Regions from separate parts of the Pseudonocardia xishanensis genome, predicted to be linked through region 2. Evidence: predicted binding sites of a transcription regulator. Region 2 holds the regulator's gene; the other holds the start of a gene.
The links. The regulator HspR, encoded in region 2, represses chaperone genes until heat shock. The targets are predictions, from matches to a motif close to ANNTTGAGTNNNNNNNACTCAANNT.
Positions count from the first base shown of each region.

Region 1: a site for HspR is predicted at 6,798-6,822, ahead of lon (endopeptidase La). Genes of this name have one in related genera too.

Region 1 covers NZ_BAABGT010000004.1:98,483-108,892, forward strand. The annotation lists gene ABD993_RS01575 (UDP-N-acetylmuramate dehydrogenase) at 1-176, opposite strand, end outside; gene ABD993_RS01580 (DUF2505 domain-containing protein) at 213-704, shown strand; gene ABD993_RS01585 (MFS transporter) at 683-1,849, opposite strand; gene purU (formyltetrahydrofolate deformylase) at 1,918-2,805, shown strand; gene ABD993_RS01595 (FAD-binding oxidoreductase) at 2,882-4,276, opposite strand; gene lon (endopeptidase La) at 4,432-6,726, opposite strand; partial or broken gene ABD993_RS37050 (hypothetical protein) at 6,883-7,620, shown strand; gene ABD993_RS01610 (GMC oxidoreductase) at 8,171-8,980, shown strand; gene ABD993_RS01615 (YbaK/EbsC family protein) at 9,022-9,549, opposite strand; gene ABD993_RS01620 (DUF2516 family protein) at 9,546-9,908, opposite strand; gene ABD993_RS01625 (hypothetical protein) at 10,034-10,410, opposite strand, start outside.
Region 2 covers NZ_BAABGT010000024.1:51,336-61,745, forward strand. The annotation lists gene ABD993_RS07640 (ABC transporter substrate-binding protein) at 1-1,189, opposite strand, end outside; gene ABD993_RS07645 (MDR family MFS transporter) at 1,284-2,570, shown strand; gene ABD993_RS07650 (hypothetical protein) at 2,686-2,964, shown strand; gene ABD993_RS07655 (heat shock protein transcriptional repressor HspR) at 3,001-3,450, opposite strand; gene ABD993_RS07660 (DnaJ C-terminal domain-containing protein) at 3,464-4,660, opposite strand; gene grpE (nucleotide exchange factor GrpE) at 4,672-5,376, opposite strand; gene dnaK (molecular chaperone DnaK) at 5,373-7,232, opposite strand; gene ABD993_RS07675 (hypothetical protein) at 7,498-7,935, opposite strand; gene ABD993_RS07680 (C40 family peptidase) at 8,025-9,038, opposite strand; gene ABD993_RS07685 (hypothetical protein) at 9,043-9,627, opposite strand; gene ABD993_RS07690 (hypothetical protein) at 9,617-10,410, opposite strand, start outside.

The DNA of each region.
Region 1 (10,410 bases), on a different contig from region 2:
GGGAAGCCCTCGTCGGCGACGACGAGGTTCGATCCCCCGCCGAGCAGCAGGACCGGCTCCCCCGCGCCGTCGGCCTTGCGGACCTCCTCGACGACGGTCTCGGCGTCCGGCGCATCGACCAGGCGCGCGGCGGGCCCACCCAGTCGGAGGGTGGTCAGGTCGGCGAGGGTCTGCACGGGGCGTGAGGCTAGTCCCCGGGGTACTGTCCGCCCGTGTCCCGGTCGACCGAGTTCCGCGCCACCAGCACCCATCCCGTCGACGCCGTGTTCGCGGCCATGGTCGACCGGCAGATCCTCGCCGACCGGCTCGCCGTGATGGGCGGGCCCGGGGCGGGGATCCTCGAGTACGAGAAGGTGGGGGACGGCGCGAAGTACCGCGTCAAGCACGGCATCGACGCGCAGCACCTGCCGGGCGTGGTCAAGACCGTCGTCGGGAACGAGGGCATCCAGATCGAGCGGGACGAGACCTGGACGAGGGCCGGGGACGGCTACGACGGCACGGTCGGCGTGGCGCTGCCGGGGTTGCCTGCTCGCGCGTCCGGCGCCATGCGGCTCTCCCCCACGCCCGGGGGCAGTGAGCTGGTCGTGCGGGTGGAGGTCTCGGTGAACGTGCCGATCATCGGCGGCAAGATCGAGGAGACCGTCGGCAGGGAGATCGTGCGGCTGCTCGAGATGGAGACGGACTACACCCTCAGCCGGCTCTGACGGCGGGCGGCGAGCCAGAGCAGGAACCCGGCGGTCGGGAAGGCCGCGCCGACGATGCTCACGCCGAGCCACCCGTGGCTCGCGTACAGCGCGGAGGACAGTCCGCTGCCCAGCGCGCCGCCGAGGAAGTAGCTGGTCATGTAGGCCGTGTTCAGTCTGCTGCGCGCCCGCGGGTGCAGTGCGTAGATCGTGTTCTGGTTGCTGATGTGGCTGCCCTGCACGCCGAAGTCGAACAGCACCAGCCCGATCGCCAGCGCGACCAGGGACACCGCGCCGAGCCCGAGCGCGATCCAGGACAGCGCCACGAGGGCGAGGAACGCGCCGGTCGCCGGGAAGGCCTTGCCCTGGTCCGCTAGCCTGCCCGCGAACCGCGCCGCGAGCGCCCCCGCGACCCCGAACAGGGCGAACAGCCCGATCGCGCCCTGGGAGAGCGAGAACGGCGGCGCCGCGAGCAGGAACCCGACGCTCGTCCACAGTGCCCCGAAGGACGCGTAGCCGGACACCCCGACGGCCATCCGGAACCGCAGCACCGGCTCGTGCCGGATCAGGTGCAGGACCGACCGCAGCAGCGTCGGGTAGGCGAGGTCCGTCGCGGGCGCGAGCACCGGCAGCGTCCGCCACAGCGCCACCGCCGAGCCGGCCGTGAGCACCGCGCCCAGCACGAACACCCCGCGCCAGCCGACGAGCTCGGACACCAGCCCCGCCACCACGCGGGACACCAGGATGCCGATCAGCAGCCCGCTCATCACCGTGCTGACCACGCGGCCCTGCTCCCCCTCCGGCGCGATGGTGGCGGCGAAGGGGATGAGTATCTGGGCGGCGACCGTCGTCAGGCCGACGAACCCGGCCGCGGCCGCGAGCAGCGGCAGGCTCGGCGCGAGGGCCACCCCGACCAGGCCGAGCACGGTGACCGACAGCAGCAGCACCACCAGCCGCCGGCGTTCGAGCAGGTCGCCGAGGGGGACGAGGGTGGCGAGGCCCAGCGCATAGGACAGCTGGATCAACGTCAGGACCACCCCGATCGCGCTCGACGGGACCGCGAAGTGTGCGGCCAGCTCGGCCTCGAGGGGCTGCGCGTAGTAGTTGTTCGCGATGATCGCGCCGGTCGCGAACGTCATGGCGGCGACGGCAGGGGTGCGGCTCACCCGACCACCCTCCGCCCGGTGGGACCGTCCTGCATCACACGGGCCTGTGATCTGCGACGATCGTCGGCGTGGAACCCGGAGCCGACCGCCGCTACGTCATCACCTTCAGCTGTCCCGACCGCACGGGCATCGTCGCGCGCATCTCCGGGTTCCTCGCCGAGCTGGGCGGCTGGATCGTCGAGGCGGCCTACCACGCGAGCGACAACTGGTTCTTCACCCGACAGGCGGTGCGCGCGGACTCGGTGCCGTTCGGGGTCGACGAGCTGCGGGCCCGCTTCGCCGAGGTCGCCGAGGAGTTCGGTCCGGACGCGACCTGGCGGGTCACCGACACCGGCACGCCCAAGCACGCGGTGCTGCTCGTCACGACCGAGCCGCACTGCCTGCACGACCTGCTCGGTCGCATCGCCGCCGGGGAGCTGCCCGTCACCCTCGACGCGGTGATCGGCAACCACGACACGCTGGCGCCGCTGGTCCAGGCGCACGGGGTGCCGTTCCACCACGTTCCGTTCCCCGGGGCCGAGGACCCGAAGCGGGAGCAGGGCAAGGTCGCGAGCTTCGAGAAGGTGCGCCAGATCGTGGACGGCTTCGAGCCGGACGCGATCGTCCTCGCGCGGTTCATGCAGATCCTGCCCGCGCACCTGTGCGAGGAGTGGGCGGGCCGGGCGATCAACATCCACCACAGCTTCCTGCCCTCGTTCATGGGTGCCCGGCCGTACCACCAGGCACACCAGCGAGGCGTCAAGCTGATCGGCGCCACCTGCCACTACGCCACCGCGGACCTCGACGCGGGCCCGATCATCGAGCAGGACGTCATCCGGGTGGACCACGGCGACACCGTGGCGACCATGGTGCGGCGCGGGCGGGACATCGAGCGTCTCGTCCTGGCCAGGGGGCTGCGCTGGCACCTCGAGGACCGAGTACTGGTACACGGGAACAAGACGGTCGTCTTCCACTGACCGGCCCGTACGACTCCGACCCGCAGGAGCTGCCCTACCCGGACGACGCGTTCGACGTCACCTGCACCCGAGCAGGCTACGCAGGCTTGATGTTGGCGTTGCGGTGGAACACGTTGCCGGGGTCGTAGCGGCCCTTGATCTCCGCGAGCCGTGCGTGCTTGTCCCGGCCGTAGCTGGCCAGGACGCGTTCCGGTTCCGGCTCGGTCATGCCGTTGATGTAGGTCCCGATGCCGAGCGAGGCCGGGCGCAGACCCTCCCAGAGGCTCCTCGCCCAGGCACGTTCGGCGGGGAGCAGAGCGGGATCGGAGGAGATGCCGATGAGGAACACTGCGTAGTGGGGCTCGCGGGTCCCCCCGAACGCCGTCGCGTCCTCGGACGCCGCCGAGTAGGCGGCATCGAGGCGGTAGCTCAGCAACACGGACTCCGCGGAAGCCCGCCGCGGCATCTGCTCCAGGATCACCTCGATGGCCTCGTCGGTGAAGTCCGGCAGGCGACAGGACTTCTCGTAGAAGTACTTGCCCCAGCCGTTGGCGTCGTCGAACAGGGACTGCAGGGCGGTGTACGGCAGAGGCATGACCGCGTCGATCAGCGGCGGCAGGGCCTGCCTGATCCGGTTCGCGACGCTCTCGAACTCCTCGTCGGAGCCGAAGCCGACCAGGATCGCACCGACGGCGGGCATGCCGTGATGCTCGTCGGCCACGAACGGCACCGGAGGCACGGACAGGCCGGCGATCATGGCGTTGACCTCCGGCGGCAGATCGGCCACGACCTCCCGCAGCGCCCGCAAGGCAGGCATGCCCTGCTCGAGCGGCCACAGCAGCATCCCGAACTGCACCATGGGGCCGGCTTCGTGCAGCCGGAACTCGAACTCGGTGACCACACCGAAGTTGCCCCCGCCGCCGCGGATCGCCCAGAACAGGTCCGCGTTCTCGGACTCCGACAGCCGCAGGACGGACCCGTCCGCGACGACGATCTCGGCCGAGACCAGGTTGTCGATCGCCAGTCCCGCCTTGCGGGTCAGCCATCCCATGCCGCCGCCGAGCGTGAGACCGCCGACCCCCGTGTGCCCCACCAGCCCCGAAGGCACCGCCAGGCCGTACTCCTGCGTCGCGGCGTCCAGGTCCGCGAGGAGCGCTCCGCCCTGAACCCGGGCGCGGCGGGCGACCGGGTCGACCTCGACGGAGCGCATCCCGCTCAGGTCGACGACGAGACCGTCCTCGACGGACGAGAGGCCCGCCAAGTTGTGAGCGCCGCTGCGCACGGCGATCTCGAGACCGTTCCGCTGCGCGTACCGGACCGCGGTGACCACGTCGTCGACGCCCGCACAGCGCGCGACGACGGCGGGCCGGAGGTCGATGTCGGCGTTCAGGACCTTGCGGACCTCGTCGTAGTCCGCATCGTCCGGCGTGAACACGGGGCCGGTCATCACCCGGCGAAGGTCCTCGACGTCGCTCGGTGCCGTGCTGGTCATGACGGGCTCCTCCCGGTCGTCCGGACGACGAGGGTGCACCCGTTCGGGGGTGGGCGGCTGTACGCAGTTCCCGACCCCTCGGCCGACCGGCAGGGTCCGGTGCCGACGCGAACGGCGCCCCCACCCGGATCGGGTGGGGGCGCCGTGGCCGTGTGTCAGACGCGCTCGGAGACCGGCTCCAGAGCGATCTCCAGGACCTCGCTGACGTCGGCGACGGGGTGCACCCGCAGCTCACCGCGCACCGACTCCGGCAGGTCGTCCAGGTCGGGCTCGTTGCGCTTCGGGATGATCACGTCCGTCAGGCCCGCCCGGTGCGCGGCCAGCAGCTTCTGCTTGACCCCGCCGATCGGGAGCACCTTGCCCTGCAGCGTGACCTCACCGGTCATGCCGACCGACGACTTGACCGGGCGTCCGCTGGCGAGCGACGCGAGCGCCGTCGTCATCGTGACGCCTGCCGACGGGCCGTCCTTCGGGACCGCGCCCGCGGGGACGTGCACGTGCAGCTTCTTCGACGCCAGGTCGCCCGCCAGGCCCTTCGACCGCAGGTAGCTCAGCGCGATCGAGACGGACTCGGTCATCACCTCGCCGAGCTGACCGGTGATCATCAGGCCGGGGTCGCCGTCCATCGAGGTGGCCTCGATGAACAGGACGTCCCCGCCCGCGCCGGTCACGGCCAGGCCGGTCGCCACGCCCGGGACGGAGGTGCGCTCCGCCGACTCCGGGGTGAACTTCGGCCGGCCCAGGTACTTGACCAGGGTCTCGGCGTCGACGTGGATCGGCGCCTCCTCCCCCGAGTCGAGGCCGACGGCGACCTTGCGCAGGACCTTCGCCAGGCCCCGCTCCAGCTGCCGCACCCCCGCCTCGCGGGTGTACTCGGCGGCGATCATGCCGAGCGCGACCTCGGAGAACTCGACGTCCTCGGCCGCCAGTCCGGCGCGGTCGATCTGCCGCGGGAGCAGGTGGTCGCGGGCGATCGCGATCTTCTCGGCCTCCGTGTAGCCGTCGAGCGTCACGACCTCCATGCGGTCCAGCAGCGGGCCGGGGATGGTGTCGTAGGCGTTCGCGGTGGCGAGGAAGAGCACGTTGGACAGGTCCAGGTCCACCTCGATGTAGTGGTCGCGGAACGTGTGGTTCTGCGCCGGGTCGAGCACCTCGAGCAGGGCCGCGGACGGGTCGCCGCGGTAGTCGCTGCCGACCTTGTCGATCTCGTCCAGCAGCACGACGGGGTTCATCGAGCCCGCCTCGCGGATCGCGCGGACGATGCGGCCGGGCAGCGCGCCGACGTAGGTGCGCCGGTGCCCGCGGATCTCCGCCTCGTCGCGGACGCCACCGAGGGCGACGCGGACGAACTTGCGGCCGAGCGCGTGCGCCACGGACTCACCGAGCGACGTCTTGCCGACGCCGGGCGGGCCGACGAGCGCGAGCACCGCACCGGAGCCGCGGCCACCGATGGTGTCCAGCCCCTTGCGGGTGCGCCGCGACCGGACGGCCAGGAACTCGATCAGCCGCTCCTTGACGTCGTCCAGGCCCGCGTGGTCGGCATCCAGGATCCGCCGAGCCTCAACGAGATCGTCCTGATCGACCGTCGTCTCGGACCAGGGGATGTCCAGGATCGTGTCGAGCCAGGTCCGGATCCAGCCGGACTCGGGGCTCTGGTCGGACGCCCGCTCCAGCTTGCCGACCTCGGTCAGCGCGGCCTTGCGGACGTCCTCGGGGAGGTCCGCCGCCTCGACGCGCTGGCGGTAGTCCGCCTCGCCCTCGGGGTCGTCGTCTCCCAGCTCCTTGCGGATGGCGGCGAGCTGCTGGCGGAGCAGGAACTCGCGCTGCTGCTTCTCCATGCCCTCGCGGACGTCCCCGGCGATCTTCTCGGAGACCTCCTGCTCGGCGACGTGCGCCTTCGTCCACTCCAGCAGCAGCTCCAGCCGACGGGTCACGTCGGTCTCCGCGAGCAGCTGCGACTTGTGCTCGACGTCGAGCCACTGGTTCCAGCCCGCCGTGTCGGCGAGCTCGGACGGGTCCGTGATCTGCTGGACGCCGTCGATGATCTGCCAGGCGCCACGCTGCTGGAGGATCGAGACGACGAGCGCCTTGTACTCCTTGGCCAGCTCCTGGGTGCGGCCGGTGACGGGGGACTCCTCCACCGTCTCGGCCTCGACCCACAGGGCCGAACCGGGTCCGGTCACACCGGAACCGATGCGCGCCCGCGTCTCACCGCGGACGACGGCGGCCCGCTCCCCACTCGGGAGCCTGCCGATCTGTTCGAGGACCGCGACCACACCGATCGCGGCGTACTTGCCGTCGAGCCGGGGCACGACCAGCACCTTCTTGCCTTCTGCGGCATCGACCGCAGCCTGAACCTCCGGCGCGTCGAGCCGGACGGGAACCACCATGCCGGGCAGCACCACCGAGTCGGTCAGCGGAAGCACCGGCAGCTTCAGCGTCTGTGTCATGTCCCGACCAACGCTTACAGCGCAAGGCTCATTCCAGCGCTCAAGTAATTCCTCCCGGAGCGAACACCGGAACCTTGAGTCGAGGATACTCAGGTCACCCCGCCCGAGGACGAGTCGGTGCTCGACGTCCTCGCCGCGGACGGCCGCGCCGGCCTGGTGGAGATCGCCGCCGCGACCGGCCTCACGCCCGGACGCGCGGCCCGCCGCCTGGAGATGCTGATCGACCGCCGCGTGGTCCACATCGATGTCGAGATCGCCGCGGCCGCGCTGGGCTACCACGCTCGGGCGAACCTCCTGCTGCGTGTGCACCCGGCGGAGCTCACGAGCGCAGGCCGTGCGCTCGCCCGGCAGCCCGAGGTCGCTTTCGCGGCCGCCGTGTCCGGGCCGGAGCTCCGGCACGTCAAGCAGGCGGGGACGCTGCTGTCCGGGGACCGGCTCAGTACCGGGTGGCCCCGGACTCCCGGGTATCACCGGACGGGCGGAGCGCTCTCCTCGTGCATGGGAGTGATCCGCCTCGTCACCGAGGACCTCGCACCGGACCGGCTCGTCGTGCTGCGCTGGGCCCCGCAGTGGCAGCTGGACCGCGGCGGCGACTACACCGACGGTGCCTGGACCTTCGAGATCGACGAGGCGCAGTTCCCGGCGGGCATCGCCTTCCGGTTCGTGCTCACCCCGGGCAGGCTGGGGCCGGTCACCCGGCTCACCCGGGCCGAGCTCGCGGCCGGGGCGGACTTCACCGACGTCGCGTTCGCCGAGCCCGAGGGCCTCACCGTCGAGACCGGTTCGGTGGCGCAGCGCTTCTTCCCGCGCAACACCGACCCCGACCACGAGTACGACGTCGTGGTCGTCGGATCCGGGATGGGCGGCGGCCTGCTGGCGTCCCGGCTGGCCAGGGCCGGGCAGGACGTCCTGGTCCTGGAGGCCGGTTCGTACCTGTTCCCCACCCACGTCGGCAACCTCGCCCGGCAGCTGCGGATCGGCGCCTTCGCCAAGCACGTGTGGTCGTTGTGGGACGAGTTCAAGGTGCGCAGCTACGAGACGGACTCACCCGCCGTCGACGCCGGGCACGCGTTCGCCCTCGGCGGCCGGTCGCTGTTCTGGGGCGGGCTGGTGCCGCGGATGGCGCCGTGGGAGTTCGCGGGCTGGCCCGCGGTCGTGCGGGACTCGCTGGAACAGGGCGGGTACGCGGCCGCCGAGCGGGCGCTCAACGTCGTCGCGCCGGAGCGGGACGCCTTCCAGGAGAAGGCCCGCGCCGCGGTCGAGGCGCTGGTGCCGGGGTTCGTCGCCGAGCACGCGCCCGTGGCCGTGCAGTACCGCGGGGCGAGCGCACTCGGCGTCCCCGCGGGGTACTTCTCGACGGCCGACCTCCTGCTCGAGGACCGGCTGCTCGCGGTCTCCGCCGACGCGCTGGACCGGCAAGCCCCAGGTCAACCTGCACCACGCCGTGCAGCGTGTCGAGCCCGGCCTGGTGCACAGCTGGGACCTGCTCGCGGGCAGGCCGCGCACCTACCGCGGGCGGAGGACCGTGCTGGCCGCGGGCACGATCGAGTCCGCGAAGATCGCCCTGCTCTCCGGCCTGCCGAACCCGCTCATCGGCCGCGGGATCACCGACCACACGATCCGCTTCCGGCACTTCGCGCTGCCACCGGGCTCGCTCGGCATCGGGCCGGGCGAGTCCGCGAAGATCGCCCTGCGGCACCCGGCCGCGGCGCCCGGCGCGCACGGGTTCCTGATGGTCGTCGAGATCGGGGCGAACCTGAACCAGTCCCGCTACGTCGACCCGACCAACCTCGAGCGCGAGCGCGCGGTGCGCGCGGGCTGGACGGAGTGCGAGGTCGTGGTGCTCTTCCCCGCCGCCTTGGCCCCGGGCAACGCGGTGACGCTGCAGGGCCCCGATCCCGCGACCCGGGCCCGGCTGGTGCTGGAACGGGTGGCGCCGCCCGCCACCGATCTCGCCGAGGCGGACCGGCTCGTCGCGGACCTGCTCACCGGCCTCGGTGCCCAACCGATCCTCGGCGAGGCGGGCGGCCCGGGTCTGCAGGACGCGCTGCTGGGCGGGGTCGCCCACGAGGTCGGGACACTGCGGATGGGCACGGACCCGGCGGCGAGCGTCGTGGACCCGGACCTGGCCTTCCACGGCATCCCGGACCTCTACGCCTGCGACAACTCGGTCCTGCCGAGCTCCCCGGCCGCGAACCCCAGCCTCACCACCGCCGCACTGGCCCTCCGCCTCGCCGCCCAGCTGTCGACATGAACCTCGGTGTCGTCACGACGATGATCGAACGACACCGACGTTCATCTCGCCAGGTTCTCGACGACCTCGGCGCCCGGCAGGCCCGCGAGCAGGGCACCCGGCACCGCCAGCTTCGAGCCCCGGATCCCGCTGCCGATGACCACGGCCTCGGCGGCGGCGACCTCCGGGGCGACCAGCAGCGGCCAGTCCGCGGGGAGGCCGAGCGGGGTGATGCCGCCGTACTCCATGCCGGTGAGCTCCACCGCCAGGTCCATCGGGGCGAAGCTGGCCTTGCGGACGTCCAACCGCCGCTTGACCACGCCGTTCACGTCCGCGCGGGTGGTCGCCAGGACCAGGCAGGCGGCGAACCGGACCTGCCCCTCCCGCTTGCCGGAGACCACCACGCAGTTCGCCGAGAACTCCGGCGGGGAGGCGTAGGCCTCGCAGAACGCGGCCGTGTCGGCGAGCTCGGGATCGATCTCCGCGACGAGGATGCCGGGCAGACCCGCGACCGCCTTCGCGACGGGCTCGGCGAGCAGCTCCGGCCGCTCGCCCACGGGGACCGCGGCCAGGGTGCCGAGCACACTCACCAGCCGTTGCCACCCCGGGACGCGGCGACGACGGCGGGGCGCACGTCCACCAGGTAGACGAGCATGGCGACCGTGCCGGCCAGCCAGAAGAGGGTGAGCTCGCTGCGCAGGCCCTGGAAGGACATGATCACGCCGTACAGGCTCGGCGTGGAGATGACCCCGAACAGGGGGATGACCAGCAGGAACAGCGCGGCGGCACCGGTGATGCCGAGCCACGCGTTCTTGGTGAGCTTGCTGGCGGCCTGGAACGCATCGGCACGCTGACGGATGGCGTGCACGAAGGCGTACCCCGCGCACACCGCGACCACGATGCCGATGACGAACAGCACCAGCCGGTCGAGCATGGTGAACACGTTCACCGCGCCAGACTACGTGGGTCTCCCGGATCAGGACATACCCGCACGCCCTACGACACAGCACCGACACACCACCGGCCCCGGAGCAGCTGCTCCGGGGCCGGTGTGCGCCTGGGGATCTCCTGGGATCAGGAGGACTTCGGCGGGGTCTTGTCGGTGCTCGTACGACGCGCCGCGGGCTTGCGGGTGGCGGTCTTCGGCGTGGTCTTCGCCGGGGCGGTGCGGTTCGCCGCGCGGCGGGTGGTGCTGCGCGTGGTGGCGGCGGCCTCGTCACCGGCCTCGTCGACGGCCTTCGCCGCATCCTCACCGGCCTCGGCGACGGTCTCGGAGACCTCCGAGGTGACCTCGGTGATGGTCTCGGCGGCCTCGTCGGCGACCTTCCGGGTGCGGACGGCGACCTTCTCGCCGACCGAGCGCGTCTGCGTGGTCAGCGTGGAGAGGGCCTTCTCCGCGACGTCGTGCGCGTCGTCGACGAGCGAGTCGACCCGCGCGTCCAGCTTGCCGG
Region 2 (10,410 bases):
CGCCGATCTGGATCCGTGCGTCGATCCCGACCTCGCGGAGCATCCCCTGCACCGCCGTCGCCAGTGTCGGCAGCTCGGGCCGGTTCGGGTAGGTCTGCAGACGCACGGTGAGCTGCGGGGACCCGGCCTGCGCGAGCAGGGCCCTCGCACCCGGGACGTCCGGTGCGGGCGGCGGCTCCTGACTCCCCCACGCGACCGCGGGCCCGAAGAGCTCGCGCGCAGGCAGCGCCGATCCGGCCAGCGCCTGCTCGGCGAGCGCGGTCCGATCCAGCGCCTTCTCGACGGCCTGCCGGACCCGGAGGTCGGCGAACACGCCCTTCTGGTTCAGCATCAGCGACACGGTGCGCGGCGCGGCCACGGCCTGGTCGTCGTAGCCCGTGCCGGGGCTGAACTCCAGGAGCGCGGACTCCGGCAGCCCCTGGGCGACGTCCACGTCCCCGGCCCGCAGCGCCAGCGCGCGCGCCGCCGGATCGGTGACGTACCGCACGCTGACCCGCGCGAGCTGGGACCGACCGCCCCAGTAGGCGTCGTGGCGCTCGAGGGTCGCCTGCTGGGTGCCGTCGGTGGTGACCAGGCGCATGGGCCCGGTCCCGGTGCCGATCACCGACGGCGGCCCGCCGGTGTAGGCCGAGGGCGCCAGGATCGCGGTGTTCACGCTGCTCAGCCGCAGGGGGAGGATCGGGTCCGGCGTGGTGGTCGTCACGGTGACGGCGTCCAACCCCGCCTCGGCGGCCTGCAGCCCGATGCCACGGATCGCCCGCGGCGGAGCGGAGACCCCCGCGACCCAGGTGAGGGCGTTCACCACGGCTGCGGGGGTGAGCGGGGTGCCGTCGTGGAAGGTGACGCCGGGACGCAGGGTGAACCGCCACGTCGCGCCCCGCTGCTCCCAGGAGGTCGCCAGGCCGGGCTGCGCCGTGCCGTCCGACCCGGCCCTGACCAGCGCCTCGGTGGCGCCGAGCTGGGCGACGACGAAGGCGTCGTCGGTGTCCATCCCGTAGCCGGAGCGGGGGGCGAACTGTGCGGCCAGCCGCAGTTCACCGTCCGCCACGGGGGCACCCGTGGGCGCCGCTCCGCCTCCGCAACCTGCGAGCAGGCCGACGAGGGCCACGGCGGCCAGGAACCGCTTCGGGGTGCGCATCGCAGGCCTCTCGGGGATCGGGATCAGGGCCGCGGATGATCGTGCGTTCATCTGAACGGACTGTCAATGATGTGCGTGGACCTGCATGGATGCCACAGCACAGGCACTGTCACAAGTGAGATGCAGATGCTACTACTAGGCGATTATGCCCGATCCCGCCGCACCGACCGGTCTGCGCCGCCTCGGCGCACTGGCAGGCTTCGGCAGGCTGCCGCCCGTCATGCGCCTGCTGGTCGGCACCCAGCTGGCCTTCAACGTCGGCTTCTACATGGTGCTGCCGTACCTCGCGGTACACCTCATCGACGACCTCGCGCTCGCGGGCGGCACGGTCGGGCTCGTGCTGGGGCTGCGGACGTTCAGCCAGCAGGGGCTGTTCGTGGTCGGGGGCGCCCTGGCGGACCGGTGGGGCGCGAAGCCCGTCGTGCTGACGGGCTGTGTGCTGCGCGTGCTGGGCTTCGTGCTGCTCGGCCTGTCCGACACCCTGGCCGGGGTGGTCGCCGGGGCGCTGCTCACCGGCTTCGCCGCCGCGCTGTTCTCGCCCGCCGTCGAGTCCTCGATCGCCCGCGAGGCGGGCGGGCTGGAGGCGGACGGGGAGATCACGCGAGCGGACGTGTTCGCCATGTTCGCCGTGAGCGGGCAGGTCGGGACGGTCGTCGGGCCGCTGGTGGGCACCGCGCTCCTGCTCGTCGACTTCCGGCTGGCGTGCCTGACCGCCGCAGGCGTGTTCGTGCTGATCCTGCTCGGGCACCTGGTCTGGCTGCCGCGGCGGCCGGGCGCGCACGCCGGGGAACCGGTCCTCGCGGGCTGGCGGGAGGTGATGGCCAACCGCCGGTTCCTCGCCTTCGCGGCGGGCTACTCGGCCTCCCTCCTCTGCTACAACCAGCTCTACCTGGCGCTGCCCGCCGAGCTCTCCCGGGTCGGGTCGCCGGGGGCCCTGGGCTGGCTCTTCGTGGTCGCCTCGGTACTGGTGATCGCGGGCCAGCTGCCGGTGACGCGCTGGGCGCGGCGGTCCGGCGGAGGCGGAGCGGACCATGCGCGCGGCGTCCGTGCGCTCGTCCTCGGCTTCTGTCTGATGGCGCTGGGGTTCGCGGTGGTGGCGGCGGCGCTGCCCGCGGCGGCGCTCTGGCCGTCCGTCGCGTTCGTGGTCCTGCTCACCGCGGGCCAGATGCTGGCGGTCCCGATCGCCCAGGACCTCGTCCCGCGGCTGGCCGGGGAGCGGCGGCTCGGCGCCTACTTCGGGGTGGTCGCCTCGGCGGGCGGGGTGGCGGTGCTGGTGGGCAGCACGGTGGTGGGAGCGCTGCTGGATCCCGCAGTCGCCCCGCCGGTGGTGGCATGGTCGGTGCTCGCCGCCGTGCCCCTGCTCGGTGCCGCGGTGATCGGCCTGCAGGCGCGACGCACCGCGGCCCGACCCGGCGGCCAGGGTCCGGCGTGACGGTCCGGTGGCGCGGCGCAGGTCCGGCGCACGACCGACGGCGCAGATCCGACGGCGCGGGCCGGCGGCACGGTCCGTCGGGCGCGGCACGGTGTCGCGGCGGTAGCGTCGGTCCATGGCCGAGAACGTCGTCGTGATCACCGGGACCGAGCCCGCCGCCGCACTGGCAGCGCTGTCCGCTCTGGACTCGGTGCAGGTGCGGGCCGCGGCGGTGGTGCACCGCTTCGCGGATGGCGAGCTGAGCCTCGACCACGAGACCGGGGACGCGCTGTCGTTCACCGAGAAGCACCCGCGGCTCGGCGCGCTCGTCACGCTCCTGCTCGGGCCGATCGACACCCTGCTGTTCGGCAACCAGCTCGTGTCGCTCTACGGCGCCGCCGCGCAGCAGGCCTGAACGCGCGAACGGCACCCTCTCGGGTGCCGTTCGAGGTCACTTCTCGGGTTTGCGCCGGGGTTGGCGCGGCTGCCAGACCACGACCTGGGCGCCCCGGTCCACCGGGACCAGGTCGCCGCGGCGGTAGCCGCCCTGCATCATCGCCTGCTCGGTCGCCGCGTGGGCGGCGGCGAGCTCCTCGTGCAGCTGGGCCACCCGTTCCTTCAGGTCGTCCACCAGCTGCTCGAGCTCGATGATCCGCTTCACCCCGGCGAGGTTCACGCCCTCCTCCTGGGAGAGCCGCTGCACCTCGCGGAGCAGCGCGATGTCCCGCGCCGAGTAGCGCCTGCCGCCGCCGGGCGACCGGCCGGGGCTCACCAGCCCCAGCCGGTCGTAGCTGCGCAGCGTCTGGGCGTGCAGCCCGGAGAGCTCGGCGGCGATGGAGATGACGAAGACAGGGGTGTCCTGGCTCGCTCCCGGGGGGAGCGGGCCCGTCCCGTCGGTCATCGTGCACCTCCTCCTATCGCGCGAGCAGGTCGGCCCGCGGATCGAAGGACTTCGTCGCGTCCGAGTACGCCTGCAGCGCCTCGGTCGCGGCGTCGTCCAGCCGCTGCGGCACGGCCACCTCGACGGTGACGAGGAGGTCGCCCGCACCCTTCTTCGCCTGCACCCCGCGCCCGCGGACCCGGAAGGTCCGGCCGCTCGCGGTCCCCGCGGGGATCTTGAGCGACACCGTCGAGTCGAGCGTGGGCACCGTCAGCGTCGCACCGGAGACGAGCTCGGGGAAGGTCACGGGAACCTTCAGCGTGAGATCGTTGCCGTTCTTGGCCGATCGGCCGAACAGCCGGTGCGGTGTCACCTTCAGCTTGACGTACAGGTCACCGGCCGGGCCGCCGAAGCGCCCCGGGCCACCCTTGCCCGCCAGCCGGATGCGCTGGCCGTCCTCCACGCCCGCGGGGATGCGGACGGTCAGCGGCCGCGCCTTGGTGCTGACGCCGTCCCCGTGGCACTCGGGGCACGGGTCGTCGACCACGGACCCGGTGCCGCGGCACTCGCGGCAGGGCTCCGACATCGCGAACGCGCCCTCGGAGCGGTTCACGAACCCGGACCCGCCGCACACCCGGCAGGTGTGCGAGCCGGTGCCGGGGCGCGCCCCGCTGCCGTGGCAGGTGTCGCAGGTCCCGGGCGAGGTCACGGTCAGCGTCATGGTGGCGCCGCGGACCGCGTCCTCGAACGGGATGGTCAACGAGCTCTCGACGTCCGAGCCCTGCTGGGCCCGCTGCATGCCGGGGGCGGGCCCGGCGCCGCCCCGGTTGCCGAACAGGCCGCCGAAGAGGTCGCCGAGGCCACCGGCCCCGCCGCCGCCCCCGCGGCCCGCCTGCCCGAACAGGTCGTTCAGGTCGAAGCCCTGGGCGCCGCCCTGGGAGAACCCACCCGGGAAGCCCTGCCCGCCGCCGAAGCCGCCCGGCATCCCGCCGCCCGCGAAGAGCGCGCGGGTCTCGTCGTACTCCTTGCGCTTCGCGGCGTCGCCGAGCACGCCGTAGGCCTCGGAGACGGCCTTGAACCGGGCCTCCGCCTTGGCGTCCCCCGGGTTGGCGTCCGGGTGCAGCTCGCGGGCGAGCTTCCGGTACGCCTTCTTGATCTCCGAGTCCGACGCCGTGGACGAGACGCCCAGCTCACGGTAGAAGTCCTTCTCGATCCAGTCCCGCTGGGTCATCCCGCCTCCTCTCAGTCCTCAGTAGTCGGTGCGGCCGGTGCGTCGGCCTCGGTCTCCGGCGCGGTGTCCGGCCGGTCCGCCACCGTGACCATCGCCGGGCGGAGCACCCGGTCGGCGATCCGGTAACCCTGGCGCAGCACCGCGGTGAGCACGGTGACCGTGGGGCCGGGGGCCTCGGCGGGCTCGTGCTGCACGGCCTCGTGCACGGCCGGCTCGAACAGCTCGCCCTCCACGGCGAAGGACTCGAGACCGAGCCCCCGCGCCACGTTGACGATCTTGTCCGCGACCGACTTGAACGGGCCGGTCAGGTCGCCGTGCTGCTCCGCGCGGGCGATGTCGTCCAACACGGTGAGCAGGTCGGACACGAAGGAGACCTTCGCCCCGATCAGCACGGCCTCCCGGTCCCGGTCCACCCGGCGTCGGTAGTTCGCGTACTCGGCGTTGACCCGCTGGAGGTCGTTCGTGCGCTCCTCGAGCTGCTTCTCGAGGTCCGCGATGCGCGGGTCCTCCAGCTCGATCTCCGGCTCGGCCTCCGGTGTGGGCGGAGCCCCGGGCGGGGCGGTGGCGCCCTGGAAGGCGCCACCCGCCCCGGTGTTCCCGGGGGTCCGGACCTCCCCCGTCAGGGGGTCGATCCGGCGCCGGTCCGTGAAGCGGACCGGCTCCTCCTGCTCCCCCTCCGGGCCCGGCCTGCGGTCGGATCCGTAGGGAGTGCTCACTTGTCCTTCTTCTCCTCGTCGTCGACGATCTCGGCGTCCACCACGTCGTCGTCCGCCTTCTGGCCGTCGTCCGGGGTGGGTCCGGCGTCACCGGCGGGGGCACCCTCGGCGCCCGGCTGCTGGTAGAGCGCCTGGCCGAGCTTCTGCGACTCGGTGGCGAGCTTCTCCATCGAGGACTTGACGGCCTCGGCGTCGGTGCCCTTCAGGGCCTCCTTCACCTCGTCCAGCCCGGAGGTCACGGAGTCCTTGACGTCCGCCGGGACCTTCTCCTCGTTGTCCTTGAGGAACTTCTCGGTCTGGTAGACCAGCGTCTCGGCCTGGTTGCGGACCTCGGCCTCCTCACGACGCTTGGCGTCCTCGGCGGCGTGCGCCTCGGCCTCGGCCATCATGCGGTCGATCTCGTCCTTGCTCAGGGCCGAGCCGCCGGTGATCGTCATGTCCTGGCTCTTGCCGGTGCCCTTGTCGATCGCGGTGACCTTCACGATGCCGTTGGCGTCGATGTCGAAGGAGACCTCGATCTGCGGCACGCCCCGGGGGGCGGGCGGCAGGCCGGTCAGCTCGAACATGCCGAGCTTCTTGTTGTAGGCCGCGATCTCGCGCTCGCCCTGGAAGACCTGGATCTGCACGGACGGCTGGTTGTCGTCCGCCGTCGTGAAGATCTCGCTCTTCTTGGTGGGGATGGTGGTGTTGCGCTCGATGAGCTTGGTCATCACGCCGCCCTTGGTCTCGATGCCGAGGGACAGCGGGGTGACGTCCAGCAGGAGGACGTCCTTGACCTCACCGCGCAGCACACCGGCCTGCAGGGTGGCGCCGACGGCCACGACCTCGTCCGGGTTGACTCCCTTGTTGGGCTCCTTGCCGCCGGTCAGCTCCTTGACGAGCTCGGTGACGGCGGGCATGCGGGTGGAGCCGCCGACCAGCACCACGTGGTCGATGTCGCCGACGGAGATGCCTGCGTCCTTGACCACCTGGTTGAACGGTGCACGGGTGCGGTCCAGCAGGTCCTGGGTGATGCGCTGGAACTCGGCGCGCGACAGGGTCTCGTCCAGGAACAGCGGGTTCTTGTCCGAGTCGACCGTGATGTAGGGCAGGTTGATGGTGGCGTTGTTCGAGCTGGAGAGCTCGATCTTCGCCTTCTCGGCCGCCTCACGCAGACGCTGCCCGGCCATCTTGTCCTTGGTCAGGTCGATGCCCTGGCTGCTCTTGAACTTGTCGACGAGCCAGGTGACGATCCGCTCGTCCCAGTCGTCACCACCGAGGTGGTTGTCGCCGTTGGTGGCCTTGACCTCCACGACGCCGTCGCCGATCTCCAGCAGGGACACGTCGAACGTGCCGCCGCCGAGGTCGAAGACGAGGATCGTCTGCTCGGTCTCGCCCTTGTCCAGGCCGTAGGCCAGCGCCGCCGCGGTGGGCTCGTTCACGATGCGCAGGACGTTGAGGCCCGCGATCTGACCGGCCTCCTTGGTGGCCTGGCGCTGCGCGTCCTCGAAGTACGCGGGGACCGTGATCACCGCGTCGGTGATCTCCTCACCGAGGTAGGACTCGGCGTCCCTCTTGAGCTTCTGCAGCACGCGCGCGGAGATCTCCTGCGTGCTGTAGGTCTTGCCGTCGATGTCCGGGGTCTTCCAGTCGCTGCCGATGTGGCGCTTGACCGAGCGGAAGGTCCGGTCCGAGTTGGTGACGGCCTGGTTCTTCGCGGACTGGCCTACGAGGACCTCGCCGTTGCGTGCGAACGCCACGACGGAGGGGGTGGTGCGCGCGCCCTCCGAGTTGGCGATGACCGTCGGCTCCCCGCCCTCGAGGACGGCGACGACGGAGTTGGTGGTCCCGAGGTCGATGCCGACCGCACGAGCCATGGTTGGTGCCTCCGAAATTCGTGGTGACCGCTCGGTTGAGCGGAACGGGCTCAAGTCTTGCGGTCCAGCCTCGGCCCGTCAACTCGGCCTTGAGCCTGACTCGCTCAACTCTCTGCCCGGTCCAACGGGCGGGCTCCGAAGGTTGTTCCCGCCCGACTCAACTTTCTCCGGCGGCGGTCCACGACCGCACGTGTCGTGCCGTGAGCGCGGTCGATCGCGTGATATCGCGCTGTCTCGATCCAGCGCTAGAGACCCGGATACGGCCCTACAGCGGAGGGGCGGGGCGCGGGGGTGGGACGTCCTCGCCGGGAACCGGCAGCGGATCGACGACGGGGGCGAGCACCCGTTCGGCCTCCCCGGCCACCGCGCCGTCCGCCCTGCGGTACTCGAGGCCGCCCTCGGCGTTCAGGTCCGCGACGTACCCCGCGGCGGCGAGCTGCTGTTCGTCCAGGTCCTGCACCAGCTCCCAGCGCGAGGGCACGACGCGGTAGTCCGGCCAGTCGAGGTGGCCGTAGGCGTCGTGCAGGTCGGCGAGCAGGCCCGCGAAGACCTGCTGCCAGCGCAGCGGCATCGCCTCGGCCAGCGACCGCGGCACCACCAGGTACTCCGGGCCCGCGCCCGGGGCGGGGCGGTCGAGGTAGTCCGCCAGCGGGGTGGTGGAGCGGGGCCTCGGTGCGGGGGCGGGCACGGGCGGGCGGGACACGGCGGGACCTCGATCTCGGGCGGGGCTGTCTGGGGGCGGGGAGGTTCGGGCGGGGAGGCTTCGGGCGGGGCTGTCTCGGGCGGGGCGTCTCACGCGGCGTTGGCGGGGGTACCCGGGCGGGTGGCCAGCGGCACCAGCTCGTCGTAGTCCCAATTTACCGGCTGCACCCGCACGTTCTGCCCGCTGTAGGGCGCCTCGACCATCTGGTCGTTGCCCAGGTAGAGGAAGACGTGGTGGATGGTGCGGGGGTCGGTGCGGTCGTAGGCGTAGAACATCAGGTCGCCGGGCTGCGACTGGCGCACCGGCAGGTGTCCGCCCGCGTTGTACTGGTCCCGCGAGACCCGCGGCAGCTGCACCCCGGCCGCCTCGAAGGCACGCAGCATCAGCCCCGAACAGTCGTAGGTGTTCGGCCCGGTCGCGCCCCAGACGTACGGCTTGCCGACCTCGCCGAGCGCGAACTCGATCGCCGCCCGCGCCACCCCCTCCGGCAGCGACGCGGCGCCCGGGCCGCAGCCCGCCGGGTCCGCGACCCCGCCGACCTGCCCCACCAGGGACGCGGCCAGGTTCTCCCATTTCGCGTAGGCGTTCGGGAACGCGGAGCGCTGGACGGTCTGCGCGGCCACCGTGACGGGCTGCTGCTCCCAGCCCGGGACCTGCAGCAGCCGCTCGTAGAACGTCCGCGAGCTGTACACCGGGTCGGTGACCTGGGCGGGTGATCCCCAGCCCTGCGACGGCCGCTGCTGGAAGAGCCCCAGCGAGTCCCGGTCGCCGTAGTCGATGTTGCGCAGGGTGGACTCCTGCATCGCCGTGGCCAGCGCCACCAGCCACGCCCGCGGCGGGGTGTTCATCTCCCGCCCGACGCCGATGATCACCGAGGCGTTCTGCTTCTGCTCGTCGCTCAGCGTCTCGATCGTCGCACCCGCGGGCTGCCCGGCCGTCGCGCGGCCGACCGCGCCGATGCCGGCGTCGCAGGCCGACATCGTGGGGCCCTGCTGCGTGGTCGTCGGCGCGAACGCCAGGAAGCCGAGCGCCAGGAACACCACCAGCGCCACGCCGATCGCGACGAAGGGCAGCAGGAGGCGCAGCGGCCGGAGCAGGCGCACGGCGTCAGGCCTGGTCGTAGCCGGCGACCCGCCAGCCCGCCTCGGTCTCGACGACGGTGATCGCCAGCGTGACGGCGTCCGTGGGCACCTCGACCGAGATCGACCGCGGCGACACCTCGGTGGGCCGGGCGGGGCCGGTCACGCGGGAGGCGGGGATGTTGGCCGGGTCCACACCGCTCAGGGTGCCGACGTACTCGGCGGTCGTGAAGGGAGTGAGACCGGCGACCCACGTCTGGGTCGTGGTGCCCGCGGGATGGTTCGCCCAGGCCGCGGCCCAGTTCTGCGCGACCTGCACCGCGGCGGGCGGGGCGGCGGACAACGGCAGCGTCGTCGGCGTCAGCGGGGCGACCGGCGGCAACGCGGTGGGGGCGAGCGAGGAGGGGGAGCGTGCGCTCGTCGTCGGGACGGTGCGGCCGCCGGGGGCCGCCACCTGGTCTGCGGACTCCCTGCCGCTCAGCAGCAGGCTGACCAGCAGGGCCAGCGCCGCCACCACGACCGCCGTCACCGCCAGCCGGAGCGGGCTGCGCAACGGCCACGACCACAGGGCCCGGTAGGCGGCCGCGCGCCCGCGCGGGGACCTAATCGGCACGGCCGGACCTCGCGGGGCGGTAGAGCCGGTAGACCGTGGTGCCGTCGACGAGCTCGGGATCCACCGGCCTGACCTCGGCGGACCGGAGCGCGGGCGAGTCCGGGCGGCGGTAGATCACGCGCTCGTCGATCTCCCCGGGGTCGGTGCGGGCCGGGTAGCCGCCGGTGCTCGCGGGCAGGCGCGGGTTCCCGGCCGGGAGCGCCGCCCGGCGTGCCACGGGGATCGAGGCCGTCTCGGGGTGCCTGCGGGGGGTGCGCGCACCCGGACCGGCCTGGGTGACGGTCGCCTGGACGGGCGGCCCGTTGTACCCCGCCTCCGGCCGGACGGCGTCCGCGTCGCCTCCCGCACCGGTGGCCCGCCGCTCGTCCCACCAGCGGCCCTGCCGGGGCTCCGGGTCGGCGCCGCGCATCCGCTGCCAGACCCGCGACATCGGCCCGCCGCTGATCCCGGGCACGATCCCGCCGAACTGGTCGCGGGTCAGCGAGACCATCGACACGAGCCTGCGGAAGGGCCGGGCGACGGCCCACAGCACCACCGTGACCACGCCCGTGACCAGCAGCGCGAGCCAGAGGTCGATGCCGGAACCGGGCCGGAACAGCGAGACCACCAGCAGGGCGTGCAGCCCCGCCAGCGCGCCCACGATCACCGTGTTGACGATCGCCGCGCCCGCCACCCGCAGCAGCGCGGGCAGCACGTCCGGCTTCAGCACGGCGATCACCGCGATCACCGGCGCGGTCATCACCATGAGCCGCAGCAGCAGCATGGCGACCAGCACGAGCACCT